2 regions of the Sphingomonas sp. P3_C5 genome follow, and region 1 is predicted to be linked to the other one. Evidence: predicted binding sites of a transcription regulator. Region 1 holds the regulator's gene; the other holds the start of a gene.
The links. Region 1 encodes LexA, which represses DNA repair genes until DNA is damaged. Its sites were predicted from a motif close to GTTCCNCNCTTGTTCT; they were not measured.

Region 1 (5,690 bases):
ACCCGTTGCCGGCGCGTGATCTCGTGCGGTTGAGGCTGACGCCAGTGCGGGTGATCGCGACGCCGGACCCGCCGAGCCAGGCGCGGCGTGGCGGTGGGCGCCGTGATAATCGCGGATTCGCGCGGAAGCCGCAGGAGACCGTCACGCTGCCGCCGCATATCCGCGTGAACCTCGCCGTGGGGGACGTGCCCAAGGGCCTGTCGCGGGGTGCAACGATCCAGCTCGGCGCGCGCCTGATGCCGCCACCCGAGCCGGCGGTGCCGGGCGCTTATGATTATGGCCGGGTGGCGTGGTTCGACGGGATTGGCGCGACCGGACGTGGTTTCGGCCCGGTAACGATCACAGCACCCGGCATATCGAGCGGGAGCGGGCTGCGAGAAAGGCTGTCGCAGCATATCCAGGCAAGTGCGCCCGGCGGCGCGGGCGCGATTGCCGCCGCGCTGGCGACCGGCGATCAGGGCGCGATCCCGCAGGCCGACAATGATGCGATGCGGCGCTCGGGCCTGGCGCATCTGCTGTCGGTGAGTGGGCTGCATATCACCGCCGTGGTCGGTGCGGTGATGTTCCTGGTGTTGCGCCTGCTTGCGCTCAGCCCCTGGCTGGCGCTGCGGTTCAGGCTGCCGTTGATCGCGGCGGGCGCGGGGGCGCTGGCGGCGATCGGCTATACGCTGCTGACCGGCGCCGAGGTGCCGACCATCCGGTCTTGCGTGGCGGCGCTGCTGGTGCTGGTGGCGCTGGCAATGGGGCGCGAAGCCCTGACGCTGCGGTTGGTCGCGACCGGGGCGTTTATCGTCCTGCTGCTCTATCCAGAGTCCCTGGCGGGGCCGAGCTTCCAGCTGTCTTTCGCTGCGGTGGCTGCGATCATAGCTCTGCACGAGCATCCGCGGATCAAAGCGTGGTTTGCGCCGCGCGAGGAACGGCGGCTGCGCAAGATCGGGCGCGATCTGACCTCGCTGCTGCTGACCGGCATCGTCGTCGAACTGGCGCTGATCCCAATCTCCCTGTTCCATTTCCACAAGGCGGGCGTTTATGGGTCGGTCGCCAATATCATAGCGATCCCGCTGACGACCTTCGTGACGATGCCGCTCGAGGCGCTTGCCTTGCTGTTCGACCTGATAGGCCTGGGCGCGCCCTTCTGGTGGCTGACCGCGCGGTCGCTCGATCTGTTGCTGTGGATCGCACACACCACCGCCAGCATACCCGGCTCGGTTGCAGCGCTGCCGGCGATGCCTGGGGCAGCCTACGGCCTGATGGTGATCGGCGGCCTGTGGATCGCCTTATGGCGTACGAAGTGGCGCCGGCTGGGCGCAGTGCCGCTTGCGATGGGCGCGATATGGGCGCTGCTTACGCCCGCACCCGATCTGCTGGTGACCGGCGATGGCAGGCATCTCGCGATCCGGACGCCGAGCGGCGGGCTGGCGCTGCTCCGCGACCGGATCGGTGACTATACGGCTGACATGCTGGCGGAGAATAGCGGTGTCGATGACGACCCCTTGCTGCTTTCCGATCAGCCCTATGCGCGGTGCAGCCGGGATCTGTGCCTCATACAACGGCAGGCGGGCGGGCGAGACTGGCGCATCCTTGCGACGCGCAGCGCCTATCTGGTGCCGGTGGCCGAACTGATCGCTGCATGCGGCACGGCTGATATCGTTGTCAGCGAACGCCGCTTGCCTATGACCTGCCGCCCGCGCTGGCTGAAGCTCGACCGCCCGACCCTGGCGCAGACGGGTGGCGTTGCCGTGTCCCTGTCGAACGGGCGCGTGGTGACGGTCAGGCAGGCGGGCGATGCGCACCCCTGGCTGATGCCTACTCCGCCGATAGCCCCGTTGCGCACGTATCGCCGACACGCGATAAACGGGCCGTGAACGCCCTTTCGAGCCTCGACCAGCCTTCTCCACACATGCAATGGCGGGACTTCCTGCCAGTCGAGGAGCATCAGGCGATCCTGGACTGGGCGCTGGCCAATCAGGCCAGCTTCGCGCCATCACGTGTCGGGCGCGGCGAGCTCAGGGCGGACTTCCGGAGCTCGGCCACGGCAATGGCGCCCCATTATCCCTGGAAGGATAGGTTCCGGCACCGAGTGCGCGACGCGGTGCCCGAACTGGCGCGGGGGCTTGGTTTAGCGGCGTTCGAGGTGGCGCACATCCAGCTTTCGCTGATCGCCTATAATGATGGCGACTTCTACCGCGAGCATACCGACACTGAATCCCGTCGCAATCGCGCGGATATCGAGCCTGCCGGTGACCGTGTGCTGAGTGCGGTCTATTATTTCCACCGCGAGCCCAAAGCCTATTCGGGTGGCGCACTGCGGCTCCACCCGTTCAATCCCGCGAGCGACCGCTTCGAGGATGTTCAGCCCGAGCAGAACAGCCTGACCGCATTCGCGTCCTTCGCGCGCCACGAAGTACGTCCGGTCATCTGCCCGTCACGCAACTTCGAGGATTCGCGCTTCGCGATCAATTGCTGGGTGCGGCGGGCGCGGGCGGCTCAATAGCGCCGAAGCAACCCCGCCAGCTTGCCCTGCACGCGCACCTGATCCGGCGCATAACGCTGCGGATCATAAGCGCGGTTGGCGGGATCGAGCCGGATCATCGCACCTTCGCGGCGGAAATATTTGAGCGTCGCCTCACTGTCCTCGATCAGCGCCACGACGATCTCGCCGTCGCGGGCGACATCGGTGCGGCGGATCAGCGCATAATCGCCATCGAGGATGCCGGCTTCGACCATCGAATCCCCGGATACTTCGAGCGCATAATGTTCGCCGCCGCCGAGCAGCGCCGCAGGTACCGCGAGCATCGAGTGGCCTTCGAACGCCTCGATCGGCACACCGGCCGCGATCCGGCCGTGCAGCGGGATTTCGATCACGTCATTGGCGGGCTCCGGAAGCTTGCGGACATTGCCGGGAGTGGGGCTGGCCGGCGTCGCGGCAGCCGCCTTGCGCGCGGTCTCCGGCCGTTCCGGCATGCGCAGCACTTCAAGCGCGCGGGCGCGGTTCGGCAGGCGGCGGATAAACTTGCGCTCCTCGAGCGCGCTGATCAGGCGGTGGACGCCCGACTTCGATTTGAGATCGAGGGCTTCCTTCATCTCCTCGAACGAGGGCGACACGCCGGTTTCGGCGAGGCGATCATTGATGAAGCAGATCAGCTCGTGCTGCTTGCGCGTTAGCATCCCATTTCTCCGTCGGAACAGACTGGGAACGTTTACGCAATGTTCCAACCGCCTGTCAAGCGCCCCCTGTCAGACGATGCTGAGGATTTCCACCGAGTCGCCCGGTACGGCCGCTGGCGCATGGGGTCTGCGCACGATCAGGCTGTCGGCGCGGGCCAGGGTGCGGAGCATCGAACTGTCTTGCAACCCCAGGGAAAAGACGCGGCCGTCCCGCGTTTCGGCGCGAAGATAGTCTTCGCGGTGGTCGTTCGCCGGCAGGTCTTCGCCGAGGATCGCGGCAATGGTGCGAGGCAGCGGATCGGCTGCGCCGGACATCGCCGCGATCAGCGGGCGGACGAACAGGAATGCGGTGACGAAGGCAGAGACCGGATTGCCGGGCAGGCCGAGCACGACCGCCTTGCCGAGCCGGCCGGCCATCATCGGCTTGCCGGGGCGGAGTGCAATCCGCCAGAAATCGAGGCTGCCGCCTGCTGCCTCGAGCCCGGGACGGACAAGATCGTGATCGCCGACCGATGCGCCGCCGGTGGTGACGAGGATATCCGCATCGACCCGGGCAAAGGCGTCCGCGATGACGTCCAGCTGGTCGGGCAGGATGCCGAGATTGAGGATGTCGACGGGCAGATCGGTCAGCATCGCGGCGAGCATGGCGCCGTTGGATTCCGGGAGTACGGAGTCGCTGAGTGCGGTGCCGGGGGCGACGAGCTCGTCGCCAGTCGCGACGATGGCGACGCGCAGGCGGCGATGAACCGGGAGTGCGCCGTGTCCGCCGGTTGCCGCCACGGCGATCCGCGCGGGCGTGAGCCGATCGCCCTTTGCGATGAGCAGGTCGCCAGTCGAGAAGTCGAGGCCCTTGCGGCGGATGTTCCGGCCGAGGTTCTTCGGCCCTTCGCCGGCGAGCGTTATCTGGTCGCCGTCGCGCGCTGCCTCTTCCTGGACGAGCACGGTATCGGCGCCGGCGGGCATCGCCGCACCGGTGAAGATGCGCACGGTTTCGCCGGTGCCGACGGTGCCAGGGAACGCGCGCCCGGCGGCGCTCTCACCGATCAGGGTGAGCGGGCCGGGCAGATCAGCGAAGCGGATGGCATATCCATCCATCGCCGAGAGATCGGCGGCGGGCTGGGTGCGGAGCGCGCGGATGTCGTCGGCCGCCCAGCGGCCGGCGGCGTCGCGAATGGGGATCGTCTCGGTGTCGATCGGCGGTGCGAGCGCGAACAGGCGTGTCCGGGCTTCGGTGACGGCGAGGAGAGGCGAGGAGGTTTTCGGAGGCATTGCGACGCCCTAGCGCCTCGGATTGCGGGAGACCATCGCGGCGAGATGCACGTCAGGGCCGCCCGGTGCCGTCCAGGAACCAGCCGGTATAGGTCCTCCTGGGACCGCCGGCGGTGACCGGCCATACGCGGTGTTCGAGCTGATCGGAGACTTCGAAGATCAGCGCCGAACCAAGCTCGGTGTGCCGATGCCGGGCCAGCAACTCTCCGCTTTGCTTGGCGCGCAGTTCGAACAGGCCGCCGTCATAGGAATGCTCGCTGAGGTTGATCGTGATCGCCAGACGCCGCGACGGGTCCTCAGGCAGATCGTCGTGCCAGTTCAGCGAAGGGGGATCTTGAGGCTGGATCTGCATCACGCGGCCGAAGGTGCCGTGCAGGGGGCAGCAGCCGGTCACCTGATTGAGCCACTCGAACAGGTTTTGCCGTTTCAGCGCGAGCGTGAGTGCGCCGCCGGCAATACCGGGCACCTCCCGCTCGCGTTGCGCGACGTCGGTTTCAGTATCCCTGACGAAGCTCGCCTTGCCGCAGAGGCGCAGCAGAGTCTGCAGAAACGCAGGCTCGAGGAGGCCCGACAACGCAACCGCGCGGTGTCGCGTAAAGCTCTCCAGGGCTTCCGACGGATCGCCCGCGATGTCGGTGTGCTGCGCGCCGACCACTACCGGCGACTGGATCGAAGCCAGGCGCGGGGGCTGGCGGATGCCATCGTCGACAATCGGCTGGGAAAGGAGTGGCATCGTTATAATCCCGTCTTCCCGGTTCCTATCTCTTATCGTGGGGCGGCGCCACAAGAGTTGGTCCGGCTTTCCTTCTCGTATCGGCGGCCTTGCCGCTCGCCTTGCGTGGGCGTTAGCGGTACCATTCACGCAAAGGAACCGGACGGCGCCGCCGATCCGCGACACGCTGGAGGGGTTATGAAAGCGAACCGCATCATTGCCATAAGCACGCTGCTGGGACTGGCGCTGGGTGGCGCCGCGGACGCGCGAAAGGCGGGTCCGAAGCTCGGCGTTTTCGAGCAGCAAGCCGATATCGGCGCGACTGCGCTGCCGGGCGCGGTATCGTTCGATCCGGCGACCAAGACCTATCGCGTGACGGGCGGCGGCGCCAATATCTGGGCGGAGAAAGATGCGTTCCACTTCGTCTGGACACGGCGTTCGGGTGATCTCCATGTCGCTGCCGATATCGATTGGATCGGCCGTGGTGGCGATCCGCACCGCAAGGCGGGGATGATGATCCGCCAGAATTTGACCCCGGGAT
Region 2 (5,690 bases), on a different contig from region 1:
GCCAGCAGGACAGCGACGCCTACACAATGCAGCGCGAACAGGGCGCGCGCGATCTGCGTGGTCATGCCGGGGACCGGAGGCATCAGGCGGTCGATCCCGACCCACAGGCCGATCGCGACCGGCAGGGCCAGCACCACACCCATTGCGAGCGTGCGCTGCTGCGCCTCGATCGAGCCGGGAAGGAGGCGGTGCGACATCGAAGGTCAGTCAGCGAACAACAGGACTGGCGTCTCGAGATATTTCTTGAGCGCCTGGACGAAACTCGCCGCATCCCAGCCATCGACGACGCGGTGATCGCAGCTGATCGAGAGGTTCATCAACTTGGCGCGCCGGATCTCGTCGCCGTCAAAGACGGGGCGTTCGACGATCTTGTTCGGGCCGATGATCGCGACTTCGGGGCGGTTGATCACCGGTGTCGTCGCGATGCCGCCGAGCGGGCCGAGCGAGGTGATGGTGAGGGTCGAGCCGGACAGCTCCTCCGACTTCGCCTTGCCGGTGCGCGCTGCCTCGGCGAGGCGGCCGATCTCGGTTGCGAGCTGCCAGACATTGCGGTCCTGCGCGTCCCGGATGACGGGGACCATCAGCCCGGCGTCGGTCTGAGTCGCCATGCCGAGATGGACCGAACCGTGGCGGGTCACCACGCCGGCTTCGTCGTCATAGCGGGCGTTGATCATAGGGAAGGCGGGGATGGTCTTGCAGATCGCGACGATCATCAGTGGCAGCATGGTGAGCTTGGGCCGGTCGCCGCGATTGGCGTTGAGATCAGCGCGCATGTCCTCGAGCGCGGTTACGTCGATCTCATCGACATAAGTGAAGTGGGGAATGGCGCGTTTCGACGCGGCCATGTTCTCGGCGATGCGGCGGCGCATGCCGATGACCTTTACCGCCTCGTCCGGGCGGGCATGGCTTGCGTGGGGGGCGTGATAGCCCTGGTTTGCGCCGTAGCGGAGATAGGCGTCGAGATCGGCGTGGCGGATTCGGTCGCTATCGGATTTGACGCTGGCGAGGTCAATGCCGAGGTCGGCTGCGCGGGCGCGGACTGCTGGGGAGGCCAGGACGTGTTCTGGCTTACCCCTTCCCTCATCTGCGGGGGGAGAGGCAGTCGGAGGCGATACCGCCTGTGGCTCCACGCTCGCTTCGCTTTGCTCTGGGCCCCTCACCCTCCCAAGCTGCGCTTGGGCCCCTCCCTCTCCCACAAGGGGAGAGGGGTCTGAGATCGTCTCGACTCCGGGATTCTCTGCCTCGAATTGCTCTTCGACCGGCAGATCGCCTGGCGCGATATCGTTGATCGTCTCCGCCGATGGTTCGATCGCGTCTTCGCCATCGACCGCGTCGGTCTCGATCACCACCAGCGCTGCGCCGATCGATACCTGATCGCCGACATCGCCGGCCAGTTCGATGACCGTACCCGTAACGGGAGACTCCATCTCGACCGTTGCCTTGTCGGTCATCATGTCGGCGAGTTGCTGGTCTTCCTCGACGCGGTCGCCGACCGCCACGTGCCAGGCGACGATCTCCGCTTCGGAAATGCCTTCGCCGATATCCGGCAGTTTGAAAACAAAGCGCGCCATGTCAGTCCTTCATCACTTTTTTCAGCGCTTCGCCGATCCGAACCGGGCCGGGGAAATAGGCCCATTCAAGGCTATGCGGATAGGGCGTGTCGAAGCCGGTCACGCGCTCGATCGGCGCCTCGAGATGGTAGAAGCAGCGTTCCTGGACGATCGCGGAGAGCTCGGCGCCGAAGCCGCTGGTGCGGGTCGCTTCATGGACGATCATGCAGCGGCCGGTCTTCTTCACCGAGGCCTCGATCGTTTCGATATCGAGCGGCACCAGGGTGCGCAGATCGATGATTTCCGCGTCCACCCCGGCCTCGGCGATGACCGCCTGGCAGACATGGACCATGGTGCCATAAGCCAGGATGGTGAGCGCCTCGCCGGGGCGGACGATCTTCGCCTTGCCGAGCTCGATCTTGTAATAGCCGGTCGGCACTTCGCCCGCGGGATGCTGCGACCAGTTCTGGGTCGGCTTGTCCCAATGGCCGTCGAATGGGCCGTTATAGATTCGCTTGGGTTCGAAGAAGATCGTCGGATCATTGTCCTCGATCGCGGCGATCAGCAGGCCCTTGGCATCATAGGGCGTTGAGGGGATCACCGTCTTCACGCCCGAGACATGGGTGAAGATGCCCTCGGGGCTCTGGCTGTGGGTCTGTCCGCCGAAGATGCCGCCGCCAAAGGGCGAGCGCACCGTGATCGGCGAGGTGAATTCGCCGGCCGAGCGGTAGCGCAGCCGCGCCGCCTCGCTGACCAGCTGATCGAGCGCTGGATAGATATAATCGGCGAACTGGATCTCGGGCACCGGGCGCAGACCATAGGCGCCCATGCCGACCGCGACGCCGATGATGCCGCACTCGGTGATCGGCGTGTCGAACACCCGCGTCTTGCCGTATTTGGCCTGGAGCCCGGCGGTCGCGCGGAAGACGCCGCCGAAATAGCCGACATCCTCGCCCATCACGATCACGTCCGGATCGCGGGCCATCATCACGTCCATGGCGCTATTGATCGCCTGGATCATGTTCATCCGCGCGGTGCCGTCTTCGCCGCCTTCAGGGGCGATGATGTCGGCGGGATCGGTGATGGCGCTCATGACTTACGTGCCCATGGCCGGCCCGAGGCGGCTTCCTCAGCGAGCATCTGCGCCCGTTGCTCCCTGAGATGCCAGGGCAGTTCTTCGAACACCCCGTCGAACAGCGTATCGAGCGGCTGGTGCAGGCCGTGGCCGAGGATGCCGTTCTGTTCGGCTTCCTTCTGCGCCTTCTTCACCTGCTCGGCGAGCTCGACATCCTGGGCGGCATGGCGCGCCTCGTCCCATTCGCCCAGCGCGATGAGGTGATCCTTCAGCCGGGTGATCGGATCGCCGAGCGGCCAGGCGGTCGCCTCGCCGGCAGAGCGATACTGGCCGGGATCGTCCGAGGTCGAATGGCCTTCGACGCGGTAGGTGAAATGCTCGATCAGGGTGGGACCCTTGTTGGTGCGGGCGCGCTCGGCGGCCCAGGCGGTTGCAGCATAGACAGCGAGTGCGTCATTGCCGTCGACGCGCAGGCCGGCGATGCCATAGCCGATCGCGCGCGCCGCGAAGGTGGTCGATTCAGCGCCCGCGAAACCGGAGAAGCTCGAGATCGCCCATTGATTGTTGACGACGTTGAAGATCACCGGTGCGCGGTAGACGCTGGCGAAAGTGCAGGCGGAGTGGAAATCGCCCTCCGCAGTCGAGCCTTCGCCGCACCAGGTCGCCGCGATGCGGGTGTCGCCCTTGGCGGCCGAGGCCATCGCCCAGCCCACGGCTTGCGGATATTGAGTCGCGAGGTTGCCGGAGATCGAGAAGAAGCCGGCTTCCTTGACGGAATACATGATCGGCAATTGCTTGCCCTGAAGCCGATCGCCCTTGTTCGAATAGATCTGGTTCATCATGTCGACCATCGACCAGCCGCGCGCGATGAGCAGGCCCTGCTGGCGATAGGAGGGGAAGCACATATCCTCATAATCGAGCGCGAAGGCGGCGGCGACCGCGACCGCCTCCTCGCCGGTGCACTTCATGTAGAAGCTGGTCTTGCCCTGGCGCTGGGCACGGAACATGCGCTCGTCGAACGCGCGGGCCAAAGCCATGCTGCGCAGCATGGCGCGCAGCGTCTCGGGCGACAGGCGCGGATTCCAGGGGCCGACCGCCTTGCCCTCATCGTCGAGCACGCGGACCAGCTCATAAGCGAGATCGATGAAGCTCTCAGCCCGGTCGGCTGTGTCGGGCCGGCGCACCTCGCCCGCTGCCGGGATTGTGACCTGAGTGAAATCGACTGTGTCGCCCGGCCGGAATTTGGGCTCGGGCACATAGAGCGACAGCGGTTGCAGATTGGCGCGCGGAAGGTCGCTTGCCATGGGTTCTCCAAATCAAATCGCGGGTGCACATGCGCTCGCATCAAGGGCTAACGCATGGACTCGCTGTTTCGCGCCCTTGTTATAAAATTTCAAAGCGCTTGGCGAGGGGCCTGTCGGAGCGGGCTGTTGCCCTGTGGATCACACGCGACTTGACTCAGTTCCCATAGTAGGAACAAAATGGGAACATCATCATTGAGCGAGTCGTGTTTTTGCCGTCTGCCACCGCCTTGTCCACGTTACGCGAAACCTTGCGCGCGATCGAGGGCGATGGCCTGCGCCGTCGCCCGATATTGCCGTTCGGCGTGGGCGCGATCGATTCGCGGCTGGCGAGCACTGGGTTGAGGCTCGATTCGCTCCACGAGGTCGCCGCCGCCGGCCCCGGCCTTGGCGACGATGCCGCCGCGACTTTGTTCATGGCGGGGATAGCCGCGCGCGCCTGGGGGCCAGTGCTGTGGGTGGTCAGGCGCCGCGACCTGTTCGCGCCCGGCCTGTACCAGTCGGGGCTCGCGCCCGAGCGCGTCGTTTATGCCGAGGCGAATGACGATGCCGAACTGCTCGCGCTGATGGAGGAGGGGATACGGCACCGCGGGCTTGGCGCGGTGATCGGCGAGGTGAAGCGCGCCTCGATGCCCAATACACGCCGGCTGCAGCTGGCGGCTGAGGGCGGCAAGACGATTGCCTTGCTGCTTAAGCGCCATGCCCGCGAGGGCGGCAATCCGCTTGCCGTGCCGTCCGCCGCCGTCACCCGCTGGAGAATCGCCGCCGCGCCCTCGACTCCCCTCCCGGTCGAAGGCGTTGGTTGCCCGCGCTGGCGGATCGATCTGGTCCGCCAGCGCGGCGGCGAACCGCATTCATGGATCATGGAGGCATGCGATGAAACGGGTCGCCTCGCTCTACCTGCCCGACTGGCCGATCGATCGGCTGCGGCGGGCAGCGCGCACCGCCGCGCCGCCTGAGGCGGGGGCGCCATCGCGGGTGGTCGGTATGGAGACGGCGCCGCGCGGCGGCGGCTGGCGTCCTGGCGCGCGCTGGGCGCGGGGGGAGGATTCGGGGCCGGCGTTGCGGCGACTGCGGGGTGACGATGGCGCCCCTCGTTCCTCCCCGGAACGGGGAGGGGGACCGCGCTCTTGCGCGGTGGAGGGGTTTGGAGCGCGGGGCAGCGGTTCCGCGCTCCAAGCCCCTCCACCATCCGCTGAAGAAGCGGATGGTCCCCCTCCCCGTTCCGGGGAGGATTTAGGGAAACTTTTGGTCACCTCCCTCCGCGAGGGCAGCAAGATCCTCATCGCAGCGGCCAGCCCGGCCGCTCGGGCGCTTGATATCAAGCCCGGCATGGCCGTCACCCAGGCGCGCGCTCTGGTGCCCGGGCTCGATATCCGGCCTGCCGATCCCGAGGGCGACCGTGCCGAGCTGACTCGCCTCGCCATCGCGGCGGCGCGCCACTGGTCGCCTGTTGTCGCGCTTTCGGGGGAGGATGGGCTGTTCATCGATATCACCGGCACCGCGCATCTGTTCGGCGGCGAGGAGGCGATGGCGCGGCGAATCGTGCGGCTGCTGGCCCGGCTCGGCTTCACCGCGCGGATCGCGGTGGCGGACAGCGCCGGTGCGGCATGGGCGCTCGCGAGATACGGCCCTTATGCCCGCCGCGGCATTTGCCGGGACGATGGCCGGATCTTGCTGTGCCCGCCTGGCGCACAGGGCGATGCCATCGCCACACTGCCCACGACTGCGCTGCGGCTCGAGCCCGCCGCCGTCGAATTGCTC

Region 2: a site for LexA is predicted at 4,099-4,114, ahead of AC1DVS_RS13435 (ImuA family protein). Genes of this name have one in related genera too.

What each region holds. Positions count from the first base shown of each region.
Region 1 covers NZ_JBFUHA010000002.1:16,145-21,834, forward strand. The annotation lists gene AC1DVS_RS06195 (ComEC/Rec2 family competence protein) at 1-1,865, shown strand, start outside; gene AC1DVS_RS06200 (2OG-Fe(II) oxygenase) at 1,862-2,494, shown strand; gene lexA (transcriptional repressor LexA) at 2,488-3,168, opposite strand; gene AC1DVS_RS06210 (molybdopterin molybdotransferase MoeA) at 3,238-4,437, opposite strand; gene AC1DVS_RS06215 (2OG-Fe(II) oxygenase) at 4,490-5,170, opposite strand; gene AC1DVS_RS06220 (TolB family protein) at 5,348-5,690, shown strand, end outside.
Region 2 covers NZ_JBFUHA010000005.1:7,614-13,303, reverse strand. The annotation lists gene AC1DVS_RS13455 (MAPEG family protein) at 1-197, opposite strand, end outside; gene AC1DVS_RS13450 (dihydrolipoamide acetyltransferase family protein) at 204-1,571, opposite strand; gene AC1DVS_RS13445 (alpha-ketoacid dehydrogenase subunit beta) at 1,573-2,577, opposite strand; gene AC1DVS_RS13440 (thiamine pyrophosphate-dependent enzyme) at 2,640-3,929, opposite strand; gene AC1DVS_RS13435 (ImuA family protein) at 4,157-4,885, shown strand; gene AC1DVS_RS13430 (DUF6504 family protein) at 5,175-5,690, shown strand, end outside.